DNA from 3 places in the Bacillus infantis NRRL B-14911 genome. Region 1 is predicted to be linked to each of the others. Evidence: riboswitches for the same ligand, from Rfam matches in the RefSeq annotation. Region 1 holds a riboswitch; each other region holds the start of a gene.

Region 1 (7,636 bases):
AAAGGACCTTCTGCTCGATCTCCTCATAGGAAAGGAAGCCAAAGTCATTCTCATCCACCATTTCCTTTGTCTCTGATGTAAGATCCTCCATTTTGTCAGGGAAAGAGTCTGATATTTGGGTGATCTGTTCTGCTATCAGGCTTCCGCCGAAATAAAAAATTCCGGTTCCAATGCCAATCAGCGTACCGAATACAATAAGGATGGAAGCGGTCTTCGGCATATAGCCGCTCAGCCAGCGGATGACTGGCCTGAGGATATAATAAAGAAGACCCGATATCAGGATGGGGAAGAAAATGGTCGCCACAAGCTTCCGGAATGGCCAGATGAACCAATCGATCTTACCCAATAGAAAAATAACAACCAGCACGAGTATGGCTCCTGTTATATACATAAAAAACGGCTTTTTAATCCACATATAATCCCCCTGGAATCCCTGATTTCAATTGATAGTATCCTTCCTTTTTTCCCTTGCCGCCGGGACCGAAACCCCTTCTTTTATCGGCTTTTAAAATTATCCCTGTTTAGAAAGCGGCCCTATAAGGAATACAAAGAGAAATAAAAGAAGCAAAGGTGAACGGCAATGGACTTTTTTAAAGAACTATCAAGAGAAGAATATATTCAGTTTTTCTCCTGGTTTGCGGCTATTTGGCTTCTAAAATTCATCCTGCAATTTTTTGCTGCAAGAAGGCGATGGGCCCAGCCGGAAGCAAAAGAAGGCATGCTCTCGGTCCTCAATTGGGCGGCCTTTTACGCTTCCCTGATACTGTTCCTGAACTTTTTTTCAACGCAGGACTGGCTGAATTATACGCTCTATCAGGCAGGGGACGTTAAAGTCTCACTGCGGCTGATATTTACGGCCTTCCTTATTGTTTCTCTGGCGAATAAGTTTGTCAGGGTTCTTACGCTGCAGATTCTGTCTTCTGTCTATGAACATTATCATGTCGACAGGGGGCTGAGATATACATTCAACCGCTTCATCTATTATGCGATCATGATAGCGGCGGTTGCCGTCAGCCTTACAACGGTCGGTCTTGACCTTACTGCGGCAGGAGCGGCTCTCGGGGTGCTGGGGATCGGAATCGGCTTTGGGATGAGGAATATTGCCGGCAACTTCATTTCAGGCATCATCATCCTGTTTGAACGGCCTGTGGAAGTAGGGGAACTGATTGAGATCAATAATAAAATCGGAACCATTGAAAGCATACGGCTTCGTTCCACGATAGTAAGAACTGCGAAAGAGGGGACGCTGATCGTTCCAAACCAGCATTTTATTGAACAGATCATCAAAAACCGGACTGGATCGGAAATGCTTGCTTCTGTGGAGGTCAATATAAAATTCGGAGAAGATACAGGCAGGATTGAAAACTTGCTGAAAGAGGCGGTCCTTCAGGAAGCTAATCATTTTTCAGCGTATTTAAAAGTAAACCTTGCTGAAATCAGGCTGGTTGACTTTAAGTATGATACGATGCTGTTTTTAATCGAGGTCCCGGTCAAAAATTTCGATACTAAGCAAAAATATGAAAGCCGCCTGCGCCATGCTATAGCCGGCATCTTTTATGAACATGATATCAGCCTTGCCTCCTTTCCTGCTGCAGAGAAAGAGGCAGGTATGTAAAACAGAGGCCAGGGCACCTGGCCTCTGTTTTTTGCAGGTAAACAAAACTAAAGCTTGCGGCCCAATAAAGCCTTCAAGCCGAGGAAAAGCAGGGCAGCTGCAAATATTATCATGGCTGTTACACCAACAGCGGTAATAAATGCGGCAAAGCCCCCTGTCACAAAAGCCAGTCCGGCTGTTTGAATCAGTGCATACCCTGCAAGGATGCAGGCAAGATATAGAAGGGGAAGCTGCTGCACTAAGAACACCTCCTTTATTTACAGTATATGTATCTAATAAATTGGAGGATTGGGTACTTTGTAATCGCTTACTATAATTTTATTGGTCGAAAAACGTCAATATTTGTAATCCTTTTGTTACATAACAAACATGTTTTTGTAAATTATTTTTCAGGAAGCATGTGAGAAACTAAGTTCATCACAAAACAGAGAGAGAAAATTACTTGGGGGACAACATGAAGAAGCTGATCACAAGCGTTTTTCTTTGCACTAGCCTGCTTTTTGCCGGATTGTTTGGGGGAGAAAATACAGAAGCGGCTTCCTATGGTTCTTCTGCGGCTGCAGTGGCCCAAAAATACATAGGAGTTCCTTATAAATGGGGCGGCACTTCGCCTAAGGGCTTCGACTGTTCCGGCCTTGTCGGATTCACCTACAGCAAAGCCGGAAAAAAGATTCCCAGAACTACCGGGCAGCTTTATAAAACGGGACAAGCCGTACAAAAGAAAAGCCTGAAAAAAGGGGACGTCGTTTTTTTCAGCACCTATAAAAAAGGTCCATCACATGTCGGCCTTTACCTTGGAGGCAACAAATTCATCCATGCGTCAAGCTCTAAGGGCGTTAAGATTGATTCTATGTCCAATCCTTATTGGAGCAAAGCCTATTATGGAGCTAAACGAATTTAATTATGATAACCAAGGGCGGGGCAATCCCGCCCTTTTTGTTTGCCTGAATCCGGGAACATATGTGCTATAATGGTACTATCATAGATGGCAAGGAGACCTTGTGATGACTAAAAGCTGGAGAATTTCTGCCAGAAGCCTGGCGGAATATGTCTATCGTTCCGGAAGCATTGAGTCCGGGTTTGCAGCAGCTTCCTCGATGGCTGAAGGAACGAAAGCGCACAAGAAAATTCAGAGTACTTATAAGGAAGAAGATGAATATGAGGTTTTCTTGAAGGAAGCACTTCAGCATGAGGAGATTGAGTTCCTTCTTGAGGGGCGATGTGACGGGATTATTCAGGAGGATGGGGAACTGGTTGTAGATGAAATCAAGTCGACGGCAAAGGATTTGTCAGCTTTCGATGAAGATACCCATCCTGTGCATTGGGCTCAGGCAAGATGCTATGCTTTTATGCTTGCAAAAGAGCGCGGGCTTGAGAGAATCACCGTTCAGCTTACCTACTTGCAGATCCACACTGAAGAAGAAAAGCGCTTCAGGAAGGTGGAGACTTTATCCTTCCTCGAAGGTTATGTGAAGGGGCTGATTGCTGACTTTTATCCTTACGCACGGCTCATGCTCCATCATAGGGAAAAAAGGGATACCAGCATTAAAGCCCTGCCTTTTCCCTTTCCGGAATACAGGAAGGGACAGCGAAGGCTTGCAAAAGCAGTGTACAAATCAATTCTGGATGAAAAGGACTTGTTTGCCCAGGCGCCGACCGGGACAGGAAAGACCATTTCAACTGCTTTTCCCGCCATCAAGGCGATGGGAGAGGGGCTGCTGTCAAGGATGGTCTATCTTACAGCCAAAACTATCACAAGGCAGGCAGCCGAAGAAGCTTTTTCATTGATGCAGCAAAAAGGCCTCCATATGCACACGGTAACAATAACGGCCAAGGACAAAATATGCTTTCAGGAGCAGACGGTCTGCCAGAAAGAGCATTGTCCGTTCGCTGACGGGTTTTATGACCGCCTCAATGAAGCAGTCCTTGATATCCTCTCTCATGAATCCATCATTGACCGGAGTGTTATTGAAAAATATGCCATGAAGCACACAGTCTGCCCGTTTGAATTTTCCCTGGAACTTGCATATGCCGCAGACGCAGTCATATGCGATTACAATTATATCTTTGATCCCCGGGTGTCCCTGAAAAGGCTTCATACAGAAGGCAAGAAAAAGACAGCTCTTCTGATCGATGAGGCGCATAATCTGGTGGACCGGGCGAGGGATATGTTTTCGGCGGATCTGGGGAAGCAGAATTTCCTTCAGCTGAAAAGGGCTTATAAAAACACGGCCCCGCAGCTTTCTGCAGCAGCTAAAAAGATGAATGATGTTTTTATCTCTTTCAATAGAGAATTAAAGGAGGAAAGCTATCGCATTCACGAAGAGCTGCCGGAAAATCTGCTGGAGCATCTTGAGGACTTTGCTCATTGCTCAGAAAAGGAGCTGATCAGCGGCAGGGGAGATGAGGGCCAGGAACTGCTGCTTGATACTTATTTTTCTGTACAGGCTTTCCTGAGGATATCAAGGCTGGCAGATGAGCGATTTGTCATTTATACAGAAAAGTCCGGAAAGGATGTAGTACTCAAGCTGTTTTGTTTAGATCCATCCTATCTTGTCCAGAAAATGGGCAAGGGCTTCCGCAGCAAACTCTTTTTTTCGGCTACCTTCCAGCCATTCGATTATTTCAAGAACATGCTGGGCTGGAATGAGGATCATTATTCCCTGTCATTGCCTTCCCCGTTCCCGAAAGAAAATGCAGAAGTTCTTGCTTTGCCGCTTTCAACTAGATATAAGGACAGAAGCGCGACAGGTGAAGCTTTGATCCGATCGGTAGAAAAGCTGGCAGCTGAACGGCCCGGGAATTACTTAATCTTTTTTCCGTCTTACCAATATATGAGGGAAATCCATGAACAAATGAAAGAATCCAGCACTATCAGGATGATGGTACAGGAACAGGGGATGGCAGAGGGAGAAAAAGAAGAATTTTTGTCTTCCTTTAAGGAGGAACCTGAAGAAAGCCTTCTTGGGTTCGCTGTGCTGGGCGGAATTTTTTCAGAAGGGATCAACTTGAAGGGAACCCGGCTCTGCGGTGTCATTATTGTTGGTGTGGGGCTTCCACAGCTGAGTCTTGAGCGTAATCTGATTAAAGATTATTTTCAGGCTGAAGGAAAAAACGGCTATGATTATGCGTATACTTTTCCGGGAGCCAATAAAGCAGCCCAGGCTGGCGGGCGCCTCATCCGTTCAGAGGAAGACACAGGAACCATCCTGCTGATTGATGACCGCTTCCTTCAAAAAAGATATGAACAACTGCTCCCTGCAGAATGGTTTCCGCTAAAAAGGCTCACACGATAAAAAAGGCTTGCAGGAAAAAAAACATTTTTAAAAATAGTTAGACTAGTCAGTTGACAGAAAGCCGACCTTTGTTGTAGGATTACTATGAAATCAATTGAATATTTCTTATCGAGAGTGGTGGAGGGACTGGCCCTGTGATACCCGGCAGCCGCTGACTTAGTCAGAATGGTGCTAAATCCAGCAAAGCGCAATGCTTTGGCAGATAAGATAGAGGCATATCAAACTTCTTCTTATCGGGGAAGTTTTTTTTATTGCTGACAACAAGGTGCAAGTGAGAGGAGAAGAGACAGATGAAATACGGATTTTGGCTGCCGATCTTTGGCGGCTGGCTGCGCAATGTAGAAGACGAGAAGATGCCCCCGACCTTCAGCTATGCGAAAGAAGTCATCCAGGCAGCAGAGAAGTGGGGATATGATACCACATTAATAGCAGAACTTTACTTGAATGATATAAAAGGCCCGGAGCAGGATTCACTTGAAGCATGGTCAACTGCGGCCGCTCTTGCTGCGGTGACTGAGAAAATAGAAATTATGACGGCTGTCCGCCCAGGCTTCCATAATCCTGCGGTGACGGCAAAAATGGCAAGCAATATCGACCATATCAGCAATGGCCGTTTTACCCTGAATGTTGTATCCGCATGGTGGGAGGAAGAGGCGCGCCAGTATGCCGGCATCTTTACTGAACATGATGAGCGCTATGACCGGACAGAAGAATTCGTCAAGGTCATGAAGGGTTTATGGGAAGAAGAAACCTTTAATTTTGACGGCAGCTATTATTCTATTAAAAACGCCCATTTGTCCCCTAAGCCGGTGCAAAGGCCGAATCCGATCCTTTATGCAGGCGGAGAAAGCCCCCGCGGCAAGGAAGCAATTGTTAATCACTGCGATGCCTATGTGATGCACGGGGGGACAGTTGAAGAAGTAAAAACTAAAATTGATGACATGAGAGCACGCAGGCAGGAAAGCGGGAATGAGCCATTTAAGTCTTTTGGCATGGCAGCCTACATTGTCTGCCGCGACACAGAAGAAGAGGCGCAGGAAGAGCTTGCCCGCATCACCAATGTAAAAGAATCAAGCGGCTATGCAGGCTACAAAGATTTTGTAGGCAAATCGCAGCTTGAGCAGCAGGTAAAGCTGTACGATTATTCCGTTTCCAACCGGGGCCTCAGGCCAAATCTGATCGGAACCCCTGAACAGATTGCTGAACAGATTATTGCTTATGAAGAAGCCGGCGTCGATCTGCTTCTGCTTCAGTTCTCTCCACAGCTGGAGGAAATGCAGAGATTTTCGGAAAAAGTCATGCCGCTGGTTGAAGCCAAAAGGAAAATCTTAAAGTAAAAGAGGGAGAACATATGAGCAAAATACACATCATACACGAAAACAGCGAATGGACTGCCCATTTGACAAAAAGGCTGGAAGAGCTGGGTCTTCCTTATGAGGAATGGTTTTTGAATGAAGGGATTGTTGACCTGACCAGTGCACCTCCGGAGGGGATTTTCTACAGCAGGATGAGCGCATCTTCCCACACAAGGGGGAACCGCTTTGCACCGGAGCTGACGGAATCTGTCCTGTCATGGCTTGAGCAGCATGGCCGCACCGTTTTCAACGGAAGCCGCGCTTTAAGGCTGGAGGTCAGCAAAGTCAATCAATATACAGCGCTGAATGCTGCAGGAATCGCCACTCCGAAAACAATAGCAGCTGTCGGAAAAAATCAAATTCTTGAAGCAGCTGTAAAGCTCGACAGCGCTCCGTTCATCACGAAGCATAACCGCGCAGGCAAAGGGCTCGGCGTCCAGCTGTTCCATTCTCTGGACGCATTGAGGGAATATGTCGAAGGGCCGAATTTTGAAGAGCCTGTCGATGGCATCACTCTGATCCAGGAATATATTGAGTCGCCAGAATCATATATTACCAGATGCGAATTCGTGGGCGGAAAATTCGTCTATGCCGTCCAGGTGGATACATCAGAAGGCTTTGAGCTTTGCCCGGCCGATGCCTGCCAAATCGGGGATCTGTTCTGTCCTGTTGGCGAAGAGGTGGAAGAAAAGCCAAAGTTTAAGATCATTGAAGGCTTCAACGACCCGATCATTGAAAAATATGAACGCTTCCTCAAGGAAAACGGCATCCAAATCGCTGGCATTGAATTCATTAAAAATGCCAATGGGGATATTTATACGTATGATGTCAACACAAACACAAATTATAATTCTGACGCAGAGGCAAAAGCAGGCAAATACGGCATGCTTGAAGCCGCCAAATTCCTCGGTGCCGAGCTTGAAAAAGAACAGGCTAAGGTTAGGGAATACAGCAGAGTGTGATAACAATAGAAGAAGGCCGCTCATTTGGGAGTGGCCTTTTTTGATAGTGTGACTTCAATTCCGGATGGAAGGAGCAGGATAGTGAAGGAATGGAGTGGGTTGCCAACAAAAAATTAATAAGCGGAGATTTTCCGGTTAAATTGATAATAGGGCTCGAAAGGGTATAAATAAGCGGAGATTTTCCGGTTAAGCGAAGCAAAATGGTGAATTTTCCTTTTTTTCGGGTCGATAGCCGGAATTTCTCCCTCTATTTAAGCTGTTTTTAGAGCTCTTTTGAAATTAACGGGAATTTCTCCGCTTATTTGTTAATCCGCGCTGAACCTCGTCATGTCCCTGGAAGGTCGGCTCTTTTAGTAGGGTGGGGTGGGGAAAAAGTTGCTCTTTTAGCTGGTATTCCTGCCTCACAAC
Region 2 (7,636 bases), 450 kb from region 1:
CCTACCCAGCCCATGCGCGCCGCCTGGAAGTTTTTCTGCTTGAAAGTATCTATGAATGTTTTCCATTCCTGGTTCTCCAGCTTCACTTCAACCCCAAGGTTCACCTTGAACATTTCCTGCAGAGCTTCGGCAATCTTCTTGTGGTTTCCTTCTGAATTATATTTCAGGGTTACAGAAGGAAGCTCCTTCCAGCCTTCTTCCTTCATTCCTTCTGCAAGCAATTCTTTTGCTTCGTCCGCATCAAAAGAGTAGTAAGGTTTCTTCTCATCCCGGAAGTCCTTCCCTGACGGCCCTTCCACACCGTAGCCCACATAGCCGTAGGCTGGCTCTTCGCCGCCTTTAGAAATGTTTTTTGTGATAGCTTCACGGTCGATTGCCAGGCTGAAAGCTTTGCGGATTTTACTGTTATTGAAAGGCTCTTCATTTACATTGAATGTATATGTATAGACACTGAATTGCGGAGAGTTGATAAATTCCTTGCCCCCCTTTTCGATATCTATCGCATCGGCGGCAAGATTCTTGATCAAATCAATATCGCCTGATTTATACATCTGATATTCGGTGTTGGCATCAGCCACCATTTTAAAGTTTACGGATTCAATAGTAATATCTTTACTGTTCCAGTATTGGCTGTTCTTTTTCAGAGTAAGAAGATTATTATGTTCCCATTTGCCGAGTGTATAAGCGCCATTGGTCACAATGGTTTCCGGCCCTGCAGCCCAGTTTTCGTCTGCTTCGACTGTTTTCTGGTTCACCGGCATGAAGCCCTGTCCCATCAGTACTTTCGGAAAGAACTTGATCGGGGTGTCCAGCTCCACCTTCAGGGTATGATCGTCTTCTGCAGTAATTCCTACATCTTCCACAGAACCATTTTCCCTGTTATATTCTTCAGCCCCTTTTATGTAAAAAAAGCTAGAAGGATCATAGGCGCCTGTTTCAGGATTCAGGACCCTTTTCCATGCAAACTCAAAATCCTTTGCTGTCAGCGGATCTCCATTGGACCACTTCTGCCCGTCCCTGATTGTGAAGGTATATATTTTACCGTCTTCTGAAACATCAACCTTGCTGGCTGCCCCTTCCACTGCATTTCCGTCTTTATCATAGCGGTATAAGCCTTCATATAAGTTATCGATCACCCAGAAGGAAGTTGTATCAGATGCAAAAGCAGGATCAAGGGTATACGGCTCCCCTCCAAGATTGGCATTCAATACTTGTTCAACGTCATTTTCTCCGGATGCTGATCCTTCTTCACCATTGCTGCACCCTGCAAGAACAGCCAGCGCAAACAGCAGGATGGCCAGCGATACCAGTGATAATTTTTTCATAATTTTATCCTCCTTTTATTTTAGCGCTCTAAATCGATTTATCATATTAAAATACTAAGATTTAAATTAGCAATCCCCCCGTCCTTTATGGCTTATTCCGAAAATATCCTTTACTTCTTTACCATACTAAAAAACCTCCCGGCAAAGACAGCTGAGAGGAATGGTCTCTGCTTATCTTTCCGGTATACCGGTGGAATTGGCACAGTGTCAACAGACCTGCTGCCGAGGCTTCATCGGGCCAGTCCCTCCGCCTCTCTGGATAAGTGATATAGTTTTTTAGCTGGCAGAAATAAAAAAGCCCCTTCTGCAGATAGAAGAGGACAGTATGTATGAACAAGATCCCTTCTTATCTGCCAGGCCTTTGCCTGATGGATTTGGCACAGTGTCCGGATGAACCTGCTGCCGAGACTTCTTCGGGCCATACCCCTCCGTCTCTCTTGATAAGAAATTATAGATATATAATTTTTCGGTGCACTAAGAATAACCAATTTAGAAAATTTCGTCAACAGAAAAGATAAAAGTTCTACTTTTCTATATTTTCAAACAACAGAAGGGCTAAAGACATAATTAGGATAGTTCCTGCCTTATAATTCCTCCCTAAATTGCAAACACTATTTTCATACTGATTGAAGGAGTCTTCCTATGGACCAGAAAACCCCCCTTACATCGGCAGAAATCGCGATGCTCTGGACTACTTATATGAATGACAGCATGTCAAAATGTGTTCTTGGCTATATGATTACCCATGCAACAGAAGCTGAAATTGGCGCTGCCCTCCAATTTGCCATTGATCTTTCGACCAGCCACCTGCAATACCTGGAACCCCTTTTCAAAGAAGAAAAAATGGCTGTTCCGAATGGCTTCGGCGGAGGCGATGTCAATCCTGATGCTCCTAGTCTGTTTTCAGACACCTTCTGCCTGGCATATATCAACCATATGGCAAAAGCGGGAATGCTTGCTTACAGCGGCATGCTTGCTATGTGCGCCAGAAATGATATAAGGAAATTCTTTACCGAAGGATTGGCAGAAACAGCCTTGCTCTACAATATGACTACAAACCTGATGCTTGAAAAAGGGATTTACATAAGAGCTCCCTACATCTCGTATCCGCATGAAACGGATTATGTGGATACAAAGAAATATTTAAGCGGCCTGAACCCCTTTGCGACTAAAAGACCTTTGAATGCGGTGGAAATTTCTCATCTGACCGTGAATATACAGACAAATTCCATCGGGCTGCAGATTGCCGCAGCTTTTGCACAAACAGCTCGGCTGAAAGAAGTACAGGAATTTATGCTGAGAGGAAAAGAAATTTCCCAAAAGCATGTTGGCATTTTTACGAAGATTCTGCTGGAAAGCAATATACAGGCTGTAGGTTCACCTAATATAGCCGTATACGATACAACTAAGCAGGTATTTTCCGATAAGCTGATGATGTTTCATATGTCTTTGTTAAGTGCAACCGGGTCCGGAAATTATGCTACAGCAGGCGTTGCAAGCCAGCGTACTGATGTAGCAGCCAGCTATCAGCGGCTAGCCGTTGAGATTGCCCTGTATGCTAAAAGCGGAGCAGACATTATGATCAAGCACGGCTGGCTGGAGCAGCCTCCCGGAACGACAGACCGTGATGCATTGGCTAAAAAAGGAACACCCTGACCCCATCTTTAAAAGCTGGGGTTTGTGCTGTTCTTTTTTCGTTTGCTTCCATGATTGAATACAACCGGATTATACCAGCAGATAAGCAATTAAGGAACCTGGACAAAATATACCCAAGACTCCAGCTGGGAGAAAGTTTTAAGACTGAAAAAGGGACATCAGGCAAATCTAAAAAGGATACCAATGAGAGGAGGGCTTCTCATGACACAGTCTAAAAAGCAGGAAGAAAGACAGTGGCGGCAGAGAAAAGAAACTCAGCATCCGCATGGTAAGGTTAAATCATTTGATCAGCTGGCTGATGAACCCGGCAAAGGCGGACGCTCCTGAAAGAAAGGGTCCGGGACATAGTCCCGGGCCTTTATTTAGACTTTACATTTCCTTTCTGGCGCTGAAGTTGCTAATAAACTGGGAAAGATGCTAGTAAAATCGAAAAGTTGCTAATATATGGTTTAAGTTGCTAATAAACTGAAAAAGTTGCTAATAAATCCCAAAACTTGCTAATAACGCCCTTTTCTCTTGATAGCCTGTGCTGTAACTGGCTATTGGGAGCAAACCTGATCTATAACTGCTGCCATTCACACCGCCTTTCATAAATCCAGACAAGCATTTCAGCATTCAAGCTGAACAATTCCTTATCTCTTGAAAAATAAGCCATAAAGATCAGCTGGATGCAGAGCAGCATCTCCCCAAAATACTTCTTTTCAAGAGCCGTCAGACCGATTGTTTCATCATAGTACTTGAAAAGCATTTTTGAAAACAGCACCCACTGTTCCCTTTTTTCTTCATCACCAAAGATTTCGCATAATACACTGGTCGCACAATAGCAAATATCAAAAATTCGGTGGTTTACTTCAGCGATTTCAAAATCGATCATGCCTGAAAACCTGCCTTCATCAAAAAGAATGTTATAAAAATGTGCATCGCGATGAATCAGCTGCCTGGGAAGTGTGTCAGACATACTTCTGACAGCCGGCTCTACAGCAGCAATAATCTCTCTGATAGAATCCCCCCTTGCTAATGGGCTTTTCACCACCTCAGGGACAGCAAAACCATAGACAGTTTTATAAAGTTCCTTCTCCGGATAGCCAAGTTCGATTTCTTTCATTTCAGCATGAAAAGCCGCAATGGATGATGCCAGCAGCTGTGGTGCTTTTTCAGATATCAGTACTTCGTCAGCCTTGAAGTTTTCCCCTTTGCAATAGTTGTAAAGGCTGTATTCCTTGCCGCTATGAGTAAAGGATCGAGACCCATCTAATGCAAATAACAGCTGCTGGGCGGGTAGCCCTTTATCCTTTAAAATCCGGAGCAGCTCCCCTTCTCTCTCCAGATCATGACCGTTCGTCTTTTTGAGAATATAACGCATCCCGTCTTCAGAATTTAAAAGCGAAACACGGCCAGTCAGCTTCTCTTCCTTGCTTATTTTGAACTTATATTTGCTTTCCACAGCAGAAATTCTGTTCATTGGTTCCACTTCCATTATCGTTTTCTGAAATATATACAAATAAGGCCAAGGGTTTTCCTGCAAAAAATCAGGAATTTTGTACAATTTCCCCGCAGACAAGGATATGCGAGTATAATAAGGGTGGCAGTTTGCCACGCTTTCTTATCCAAGTCATTTTTGGGGGATCACATTTGATTACTTTGCTAAAAACGCTTTTAATAAACATGACGATATTATTCTCATTCACCTTTAATGCAAATTTATTTTTTCCTTTTCAAGTAAAGGAGCTGCTTTCCTTTAAGCACAAGCTTACTTACGGGCTGATTGGATCTTTGGGAGCAGTCTTTTGCATGCTGTATCCTATTGAGACACTTGGAGACACTCACTTCGATTTCAGGATGATCGCGATACTGATCATTTCTCTCTATGCCGGGCCTATACCAGGCCTGATCGTTGTACTTGTCGTCTCGCTGATCAGAATGGCCATTGGCGGTCCATTTATGATTACCGGTGTTGTGGTATCATTGCTTGCTATGCTGGTCGGGCTCGCTTTCCGGAAGAAATATATTGAAACTTCATATAAATTGATCATAAGCTCTGCAGCATTTGCAGTTTATGCAATCCTATATATCCTGGTCATTTACTTCAATATAAGATTTTTGGATTTATCTTTTTATCTCATGTACTTTACTGCTTTTTATATTACTTTCAGCAGTATTATACTGATTATCGAGAAACTCATTAAGACGAATAAGCAGATAGAAGAGGTTGTGTATCTGGACAAGCTGACGATGGTCGGACAGATGGCTGCTGCCATTGCCCACGAAATCCGGAACCCGCTTACAACAGTCAGGGGATTCATCCAGTATTTGAGCGAAAAGACGACAGATGATCAGGTTAAATCCTTTTCTCCACTCATATTGGAGGAATTGGACAGAACCAATAAGATCATCACTGATTATTTAAAAATCGCCAAGCCGGAACAATTCAATCTGACTGTCATGAATCTCGAAAAAGTCGTCAGGGATAGTGTGGACTTGCTCCGTCCGCTGGCGAATTACATTGATACGTCGATACTTTTTGAGGAACAGGGGCATCATTTTGTCCGCGGTGATGAGCACCATCTGAAGCAGGCCATCATGAATGTAATCAAAAATGCCATAGAATCTACAGAGAAAGACGGGCAGATTCAGATCACCATCCAGCCCAATCAGCTTTCGAACACGGTATCCCTTAAGGTTATTGACAATGGAATCGGCATGACAGAGGAACAGCTGAAAAAGATAGGTCTTCCTTTCTACACAACAAAATCAAAAGGAACGGGGCTTGGCAGCATGGTGACAAATAAGATCATCAGGGAGATGGATGGGAGGATAGAGTATGAAAGTGAAGTGAACAGGGGCACAGCGGTTACGATCATCCTGCCGCTTCAGCTTATTCCTGATAGAACAAAATAATGTGTCTATTAAGCCACATATGGTACAGGGGAAAAATAACGTGTATAGTTAAGAAAGAATCCATAAACAGGAGATTTATGATGCTGAATAACTTGTATGATCCGGATTTTATCCGTTTTTGTGAAACAGCCACCCCTCTTGAAATGGTCACAAGGCTTACAGGAGGAAAAGTGCGCGGACTGGAAAACCTGGCACTCAGGTCCCTGAACAACCGGAGACAGCTGCCGAAGGTAGTTGTCAATGTCCTGCTTGTTTATTTTTATGACTCATATGCCCATCAGGTATACGACCGTAACAGCCTGGCACGGCTTTATGATTACTGGGCGACAAAGAATGTCCGCTCCTTTGCTGCGGCTCGCGATATGGCTTCTATAGATATCAGGTCAATCATTAATAATTAGAAACAGTCTCTTCAGAGGCTGTTTTTTTTTCTCAGTTCCCTCACTTTCATCCACTTGGCTTCATAAAAAAACTGCTTCTGAACATGCTATTAATAGGTCTTTTTTATATTTTTGGCTCTTTAAACATTGCTGGTGGTTTGAGGTCATATAGACAGAATTTTTACGGTGTAAAAGCAGGCTTTTTCAGAGCAGAATATCCTGCTGCCTTTCGGTGCGACAAACACAGCCGAGCCTTAATTTTAAAGAAGGGAATGAAGAGCGATGGGACGAAATGCTTCAGACAGAAAAGTACTATGGTTCATGTCTATTTTTTCAATCTGCATCCTCTTTTTCACCTTAAGGAAACCGCCCATTAAAGATTGGCTTCTTGCATACCTTTTCAATGCGTACACAAATGGGATCATTGATAAATATGTTGTCAGCAAGAAGCTTGTTTCCTATCCTGTCCGGTTTTTGCCAAAGCTGAGTGATATCAATATACTATTTGACTATCTGTTTTACCCGACAGCCTCCCTGCTTGCCAACCAGGTGACAAGCAGGGACAAAGGGGTGCTTCTTTTTGTTAAAATGATTGTCATTACTTTTATCATCTTTCGGATAGAATCATGGGCTGAACGGAGAACAAAGCTTGTTAAATGGCAGAAAGGATGGACAGGATACCATTCATTTGCTTCACTTACGATCAAGTCGCTTCTGAACCGGTATATTATTGAAACTATTCGAAAGGTCGACTATAAACAGCAGAGAGCGTTTTTGAATAAAAATAGACATTAAATTTCAAGATTTCTTACCGGGCAAGGTTTTGAACTTGTCCAGCTGGGTATTAAAAAAGTGTATGAAATATTAAAGGAGGAGTTGAATCAGCCATGTCCATGATTGAAAACCCATTCAAGGCAGAAACTGATGCAGCCGCCATTCGGTCAGGTGAAGTGGAGCCCAAGAAATTGGTTATCAGCTTAACAGGTAGCAGTTCTGTCGTCCCTCCTTCTACTAAAGGAACAGCCCCCGAATTCGATATTTTCGGGACAGGATTGAATGAATACCGCTAATACCCTATTTACCTCCCCAGCCTTCAATGAGAAGGCTTTTTTTTTCGATTATTTTTCTATAAAGAAACGAAAAATAATAGACGATAAAATTATTATGTAAACAGAAAAAAGGAACAAGCTGCTGCCTGTCCCTCTTTTCTGTTTCAACTCTGCTTATTACTGATTAGAGCCTTGGTTGTATGCATTGCGAAGAATTTCCTTCATTTGGCCGCGCAGTGATTTGCGGAGGCTGTCAGCGCCTTTTCCAGAATCGGCATCCTCTTCGTAGCTGTCTCCGAATCCGTTCAGATCAGGCTTGTCAAAGTCC
Region 3 (7,636 bases), 1.7 Mb from region 1:
TTTCATTTTCAGTTTTTTCGATTTCCTTAACCGGGATATGGTAGCCATAATCCTTTTGGAACGACCATACTGCCATGCAGGCAAAGATTCCGATCGTTGTGATGATGACTGGAATCCACATAGCAAAGATGAAGGAGAAGCCCCATGCAAAGAAGATGCAGCTTAAGATAAATGGCAAGCCGCTGTTATTCGGCATATGGATTTCTTCATATTTGCCAGGGAATAGGTTGTGTCCGTGTTTCTTCGCATCCCAGAGGCCTTCAGAAGTCTTCACCTCAGGCAGTACGGCAAAGTTATATACCGGCACCGGTGTGTTTGTCGCCCACTCAAGGGAACGTGCATCCCAAGGATCTGAACCGATATCTCTTGAAGCATAGCGTGTGCTGTAATACACATTGTATACAATCAGGGCGAATCCGACAGCAAGCCCTGCAGCTCCAATAAAGGAAAGCATATTCCAGATGCCGTATCCAGTAGCTTCAGAATAAGTGTACGCGCGGCGCGCCTGTCCGTCCAATCCTGAGAAGAACATCGGCATGAAAGCAAGGAGTGTACTCATGGAGATAATCCATGCAGTCAGCTTCCCGATCTTTTCGTTCAGGATGTAGCCGAACATTTTCGGCCAGTAGAAATGGAAACCGGCAAGCATCGCGAAAACTACACCCGGAATAATAACCATATGGAAGTGGGCAACCAGGAACATTGTATTATGATACTGGTAATCTGCAGCCGACATTCCGAGCATGACACCTGTTACCCCGCCGATTGTGAAAATCGGGATGAAGAGAAGGGAATAAAGCATTGGCGTCGTAATCGTAATTTTCCCTTTCCAGAGCGTCAGGAGCCAGTTGAAGATCTTAACTCCGGTCGGCACGGCAATCGCCATGGTTGTAATAGAGAAAATACTGTTTGTCAAAGCTCCCTGGCCCATTGTAAAGAAGTGGTGGGTCCAGACAAGGAAGGACAAGAGTGAAATGATCACCATGGATCCTACCATTGATTTATAGCCATAAAGGTTCCTGCGTGCGAACGTTGAGATGATCTCGCTGTATATACCGAAAGCAGGAAGTATCAGAATGTATACCTCAGGGTGTCCCCATACCCAGAAGAAGTTTGCCCACAGCATATCCATACCGCCATTGCTGGTCGTAAAGAAGTTGGTGGCAAATAATCTGTCAAGAGATCCCATTGCAAGAGCAACAGTCAGTACAGGGAAAGCAAATACGATAATGATGCTGGCAACAAGTGATGACCATGTGAACATTGGCATTTTCATCAATGTCATGCCAGGAGCACGCATCCTGAGGATGGTGGTTACCATATTGATACCGGTCATCAATGTACCCAAACCAGCGATTTGCAGTGAGAACATATAATAGTTGGTTCCGACTGATTCGCTGAACTCAGTCCCTGCAAGAGGGAAGTAGGAAGTCCAGCCGGCATCAGGCGAACCGCCGATAACGAATGAGATGTTCAGCAGCATGGCACCCATGAAGAAGAGCCAGAAGCTGAGTGCATTAAGTTTAGGGAAAGCAACGTCGCGTGCCCCGATTTGAAGCGGCACAACAAAGTTCATGAAAGCCATGATGAATGGCATTGCCATGAACAGAATCATAACTGTTCCGTGCGTTGTGAAAATTTCATTATAGTGCTGTGCGTCAAGGAGGGTATTGTCCGGCACAGCCAGCTGGGCACGCATCATGATGGCATCTGCGCCGCCTCGGAAAAGCATGAGCAGGGCAGAAATCAGATACATGATCCCAATCCGTTTATGATCGACTGTTGTCAGCCATTCTCTCCACAGATAGCCCCATTTTTTAAAATAAGTCAAGCCTGCAATGATGGCAATAACCGTTAAACCTATAGCAACCATTGACGCATAGATTACAGGGCTGGGATGCGGAATGGCAAAACGTTCAAAGAATTCCATAGGATTTTAAACTCCTTTCTAGGGTAGCGGGTCTGTTCTTATTAATGGCCTTCATGTTCTGAGTGGCCATTGTCGCCAGATCCGTCCTCTTCCATATCCATATGTTCATGATCTGAGTCAGCATCATGGCTGTCAGAGCTGGAACCATGGTTATGGCCGCCATGCTCGCCTTCAGGTGCGGGCATGAAATCAAGATGTGTTCCGGTATAAGTTGACTGTCCAAGATGCCCCGGTTCAAGCAGTTCATTGAATTTTTCTTCCGTAAGAGGCTCAGCCGTATCTTTCACGTCATCAACCCATTGGTCAAACTCTTCCTGCGGCATGGCTGTTACATTGAATGTATTTTCAGCAAAGCCTTTTCCGTTAAAGTTGGCATTGCGCCCCATATATTCACCGGGTTCATCTGCTCCCAGGTGCAATGTGTTGACCATATCAGCCATGGCATATTTTTGTCCGCCAAGCTGAGGGATCCAGAAGCTTGTGATCGGTCCGTATGAATAGAGCTTAAATTCAAGCGGGCGGTCAGTCGGTACATATAGATAGTTGACTGTTTCGATATCTTCTTCTGGATAGCTGAAATGCCATTTCCAGTTAGAAGATGATGCATATACGACTAAAGGCTCTTTGTCGCCGTATCCTGTAGGTGCTGATTCCACTTTATAGTTGCTTTGTGTGGATACAACCGATAGGAAGATGACGATCAGGACGGGGATACCGACACAGACCGCTTCGACCAGAAGATTTCCTTTAATATGCGGCGGTTCATAATCCTTGCTTTGCTTTGAAGAGCGGTATTTATAGAGCATATAAGCAAGCATGGCAAAAACCACAAGGACGATGACAGACATGATTGCCGTTGACAGGATGATGTCTTTTGCCTGGACGGCGGCCTGAGGCCCCTTGGGATCCAGCACCATCAGCGGCTCACAGCCTGATAGAATAGTAATGATTGTAAATATTCCTAAAAGCAAAGAATATTTCTTTTTCATGGATAAGCCCCTTTCTCAATGGCTGAAAGTTTAATAACATAATAATAGTGTATATGTTACATAGTTCACAATCTGTTATCATCATAAGCAATTTTAAAGGGTAATTCAATAGAATGTGAAAGGTGTCACAAATTGTTCAAGAAGATAGAAATTCTTTCCGAACTTTGCGGCATATTATTTGCACAACAGAAATTAAGGGGGCTTGCCAAGGCGGGGGAAACTCCTGCAGCTAAGCAGAAGAGGCATTATTTATAATGAAACATATATTATATAGATATAAGTTTACACTGCTTCTATATTGATTGAAAGGTATGGTAAAATTTAATAAAAAGCACGATTTTACAGGCGGGAGATGGTAATGTGAAAACGATGGCCCTTTACGACAATACTTGCCAGCTTTGCCAGATGACAAAAAAATCTTTCCAAAAGCTTGACCTGCTCCACAGGGTAGACTGGGTTTCACTCCAGAAATATGAACAGGAGCATGGAGAAATTCAGTTCAGCAGCAGGGAGCTGAGGAAAGAGCTTCATATTATAACTCCTGAAAAAAAGGTCCTGAAAGGTTTCTATGCAGTAAGAAGGCTGCTGCTGCTGTTCCCCCTGACCTTCGTTCTCGGGCTCTTTATGCACCTTCCTTTCGCATCTGCTGCCGGGGTTCCGGTATACCGGTGGATTGCACGGAACAGACACAAACTGCTTAGGAAGAAATGCAAGGACGGCAGCTGTTCCCTGTGATTAATTTCCATATCGGATTTTCTGCAGGTGCAGGATGAATTTCTTCTTGCTATAGCGGAGAAAATGATTGACGCCGCTACATCTGTACGTTATGATTTTACCTTGAACGGATACTCTCTTATCCCGAGCTGGTGGAGGGACAGGCCCGATGAAACCCAGCAACCTGCTAATGATGCTTTTGAAAACGGATATATGCTGAAAAGAGCATAACGGTTCAAATTACCAGCCAGCAATGGTCTGTTTTTAGCAAAGGTGCTAACCTGACGCAAGGAAGATTCCTTGAACGATAAGAGTGAAAGGCGCGAATCATTTTGCTTTCAACCTTTTCACTTTGGGAAGGTTTTTTATTTTGCATTTTGAGGGATGTCTTTTAATTGCATATTATGGAAGTTTTTGCATAAAGCTGATTTACAAGGGCTATGCATTTAACAGGATAAAATCATACAATTTCTATTGTGCCTGGCTTATATATAATGCCTTTGACCGGTTTTCTGCATCGGCGGTGACCTGCCTTTTCAGCACTTGCCTGAGAATGCACGTACCGGGGGATGGAACCAGCCGGTTATGCAGATTGTGAAGCAATGCATACGCGAGAGCGGGATAAAAACTCCATGTTTATTCAATACTACTTAGGGAATGAGTACCGTATCAATCCGAGGGGAAGAATAAGGTGTAGCGCCGGATAAGAACCTCACTCTATTCTTATAAATAAGGAGGAAATCAGATGTCAAATAAACGCCGTTTGTTTACTTCTGAATCAGTTACTGAAGGTCATCCGGATAAAATCTGTGACCAGATTTCTGATGCAATTTTAGACGCTATCTTAGCAAAAGACGCAAATGCCCGCGTTGCTGCTGAAACATCTGTTACAACAGGGTTAGTCCTTGTTGCAGGTGAAATTACAACATCTACATATGTTGATATTCCTAAGCTTGTCCGCGAAACAATCAAGGATATCGGCTATACCCGTGCTAAATACGGCTTTGATTCCGAAACATGTGCTGTCTTGACTTCCATTGATGAGCAGTCAGCTGACATTGCAATGGGTGTAGACCAGGCGCTTGAAGCGCGTGAAGGCCAAATGTCAGATGAAGAAATCGAAGCGATCGGCGCAGGGGACCAGGGCCTTATGTTCGGCTTTGCCTGCAATGAAACGAAAGAGCTTATGCCTCTTCCGATTTCCCTGGCGCACAAATTATCACGCCGCCTGACAGAAGTGCGCAAAGAAGAAATTCTTCCGTATCTGCGTCCGGATGGCAAGACACAGGTGACTGTTGAGTATGATGAGAACGACAAGCCGGTACGCATCGATACCATTGTCATCTCCACACAGCACCATCCTGAAATCAGCCTGGAGCAAATCCAGCGCAACCTGAAAGAACATGTCATCAATCCGGTCGTTCCAAAAGAACTGATCGATGAAAATACAAAATACTTCATCAACCCTACTGGCCGTTTTGTTATCGGCGGACCTCAAGGGGATGCAGGTTTGACTGGCCGCAAAATCATTGTTGATACTTACGGCGGATATGCACGCCACGGCGGAGGCGCATTCTCCGGCAAGGATCCTACAAAGGTTGACCGCTCAGCAGCTTATGCAGCCCGCTATGTAGCGAAGAATATCGTCGCTGCCGGCCTTGCTGATAAGGTTGAAGTGCAGCTTGCCTACGCCATCGGGGTAGCGCAGCCGGTTTCCATTTCTGTTGATACATTCGGAACAGGAACTGTGAGCGAAGATACGCTTGTCGACCTTGTCCGCGATAACTTTGATCTTCGCCCGGCAGGCATCATCAATATGCTGAACCTGCGCCGCCCTATCTACAAGCAGACTGCAGCTTACGGACATTTCGGCCGTACAGATGTTGATCTTCCTTGGGAGCGCACTGACAAAGCAGATACACTGCGCCAGCAGGCTGGAAAATAATCCTTATAAGAACAAAAAAGCGGGAGTGCTGAAATATGCAGCTCCCGCTTTTATATTTCGTCTAAAGGGATAGAGCGTTTAACGGTCTGCTGATCTGTGAATAATTCTTGTAAATGCCTAATTTTTCCCCTGCCTGTTTTTCATGTTGATAGTGCCATTTTTTCAGGTTTAGTGGTAGTATTAGAGAGTATGTTTTTTGGGATTAATGTGTGATATGGCAGATTATGGCTGGCCGGGCAAGCACTGCACCGGCATGAATGCCTTCCGCTGTTTTTTTCAGACGGAATGGGATTTTGACTAAATTGAAGAAGGTGAACTACATAATGTGCGGTTTTATCGGCTGTGTCCATGAAAATGCGCAAGTTCTGAACGATGCGCAAAAGCAGCAGTTTGAAAATATGAATAATATCATTACCCACAGGGGGCCTGATGATGCAGGCTATTACAATGATGAACATATCCAGTTCGGCTTCCGCCGCCTGAGCATCATTGACATCGAATGCGGCCATCAGCCGCTGACCTATGAAAATGAGAGATACTGGATCATTTTCAATGGCGAAGTCTATAACTATGTGGAGCTTCGCGAAGAGCTCATAAAAGAAGGCCTTACATTTGAGACCAATTCAGATACAGAAGTAATCATCGCGCTATACAGCCACCTGAAGGAAAAAGCGGTTGAAAAACTCCGCGGCATGTTCTCATTTGTCATCTGGGATAAACAGGAGCAGTCCTTATACGGGGCTAGAGACCATTTCGGAATCAAGCCTTTCTTCTACCTCGAAAATGATGGGAAAACATTTTTTGCTTCTGAAAAGAAAAGTATCCTGATGGCGCTGGAAAATGACGTCCTTAACTATGAGTCCCTTCAGCATTATTTGACGTACCAGTTTGTTCCGGAGCCGGAAACAATGTCCGCTGGCATCCATAAACTTGAACCGGGCCATTATTTCACAAAGAAAATCGGTTCTCCGATGGACATCAAACGCTATTGGAAGGCTTCCTTCCAGCCTGTCCAAAAGTCTGAGCCGGAATTTGTGAAAGAAATAAAAGACGTCCTGTTCGATTCTGTTAAAATGCATATGCGAAGCGATGTACCGGTTGGTTCATTCCTGTCCGGCGGCATCGATTCTTCCATCATTGCATCCATTGCAAAACAATACCATCCGAATATCAAGACATTTTCTGTCGGCTTTGAGCGGAACGGATTCAGCGAAATTGATGTAGCCAAAGAAACAGCGGATAAGCTGGGTGTTGAAAACATCAGCTATGTGATCACACCGCAGGAGTATATGGATGAACTGCCTAGGATCATGTGGCATATGGATGATCCGCTCGCAGATCCGGCATGTGTGCCTTTATATTTCGTTGCCCGTGAAGCACGCAAGCATGTAACGGTTGTCCTTTCAGGCGAAGGTGCGGATGAGCTGTTCGGCGGCTACAATATTTACCGTGAGCCCCAGTCGCTTGAAATGTTCAATAAAATACCGCAGGTCGGGAAAGCTTTCCTGAGGCTGATTGCCAGGATGATGCCTGAGGGCATGAAAGGCAAAAGCTTCATTGAACGCGGCGTGACTCCGATGGAAGAAAGATATATCGGAAATGCAAAAATGTTCACTGAAGAAGAAAAGCGCAGGCTGCTTGGCGTCTACCAGAACGGCATCGATTATAAAGATATCACAAGGCCTTTATATGCGGAGAGCCAGGGCTATGATCCTGTGGACCGTATGCAGTATATCGACATCCACACCTGGATGCGCGGCGACATTCTATTGAAGGCTGATAAAATGACCATGGCCCATTCCCTTGAGCTTCGCGTGCCATTCCTTGATAAAGAGGTATTCAATGTAGCTTCAAGGATTCCGACAAACCTGAAAACGGCCAATGGAACGACCAAATATATTTTGAGAAAAGCGGCGGAGGGCGTTGTGCCTGACCATGTGCTAACCCGCAAAAAGCTTGGCTTCCCTGTCCCGATCCGCCACTGGCTGAAGGACGAGATGAACGGGTGGGCAAAAAAAATAATCCGCGAAAGCAGCACGGATCATTTGCTTAATAAAG

The links. Region 1 has a riboswitch for S-adenosylmethionine ahead of N288_RS10265 (LLM class flavin-dependent oxidoreductase). Riboswitches for the same ligand answer to the same signal wherever they lie in the genome.
Region 2: it holds a riboswitch for S-adenosylmethionine, as region 1 does, so the genes downstream of both, N288_RS12440 (peptide ABC transporter substrate-binding protein) here and N288_RS10265 (LLM class flavin-dependent oxidoreductase) in region 1, are expected to answer to the same signal.
Region 3: it holds a riboswitch for S-adenosylmethionine, as region 1 does, so the genes downstream of both, metK (methionine adenosyltransferase) here and N288_RS10265 (LLM class flavin-dependent oxidoreductase) in region 1, are expected to answer to the same signal.

The regions. Positions count from the first base shown of each region.
Region 1 covers NC_022524.1:2,039,432-2,047,067, forward strand. Annotated here, with positions in the region: gene N288_RS10240 (AI-2E family transporter) at 1-415, opposite strand, end outside; gene N288_RS10245 (mechanosensitive ion channel family protein) at 581-1,615, shown strand; gene N288_RS10250 (hypothetical protein) at 1,663-1,854, opposite strand; gene N288_RS10255 (C40 family peptidase) at 2,070-2,516, shown strand; gene N288_RS10260 (helicase C-terminal domain-containing protein) at 2,620-4,911, shown strand; SAM riboswitch class I at 5,014-5,120, shown strand; gene N288_RS10265 (LLM class flavin-dependent oxidoreductase) at 5,202-6,248, shown strand; gene N288_RS10270 (ATP-grasp domain-containing protein) at 6,263-7,228, shown strand.
Region 2 covers NC_022524.1:2,488,300-2,495,935, forward strand. Annotated here, with positions in the region: gene N288_RS12440 (peptide ABC transporter substrate-binding protein) at 1-1,325, opposite strand, end outside; SAM riboswitch class I at 1,494-1,591, opposite strand; SAM riboswitch class I at 1,669-1,772, opposite strand; gene N288_RS12450 (DUF3231 family protein) at 1,968-2,981, shown strand; gene N288_RS25545 (DUF6254 family protein) at 3,183-3,308, shown strand; gene N288_RS24300 (phosphotransferase enzyme family protein) at 3,541-4,443, opposite strand; gene N288_RS12460 (ATP-binding protein) at 4,614-5,879, shown strand; gene N288_RS12465 (hypothetical protein) at 5,957-6,280, shown strand; gene N288_RS12470 (CBO0543 family protein) at 6,542-7,054, shown strand; gene N288_RS12475 (hypothetical protein) at 7,147-7,329, shown strand; gene N288_RS24305 (CsxC family protein) at 7,486-7,636, opposite strand, start outside.
Region 3 covers NC_022524.1:3,729,698-3,737,333, reverse strand. Annotated here, with positions in the region: gene qoxB (cytochrome aa3 quinol oxidase subunit I) at 1-1,930, opposite strand, end outside; gene qoxA (cytochrome aa3 quinol oxidase subunit II) at 1,972-2,919, opposite strand; gene N288_RS25725 (hypothetical protein) at 3,052-3,174, shown strand; gene N288_RS18790 (thiol-disulfide oxidoreductase DCC family protein) at 3,289-3,654, shown strand; SAM riboswitch class I at 3,770-3,947, shown strand; gene metK (methionine adenosyltransferase) at 4,379-5,578, shown strand; gene asnB (asparagine synthase (glutamine-hydrolyzing)) at 5,902-7,636, shown strand, end outside.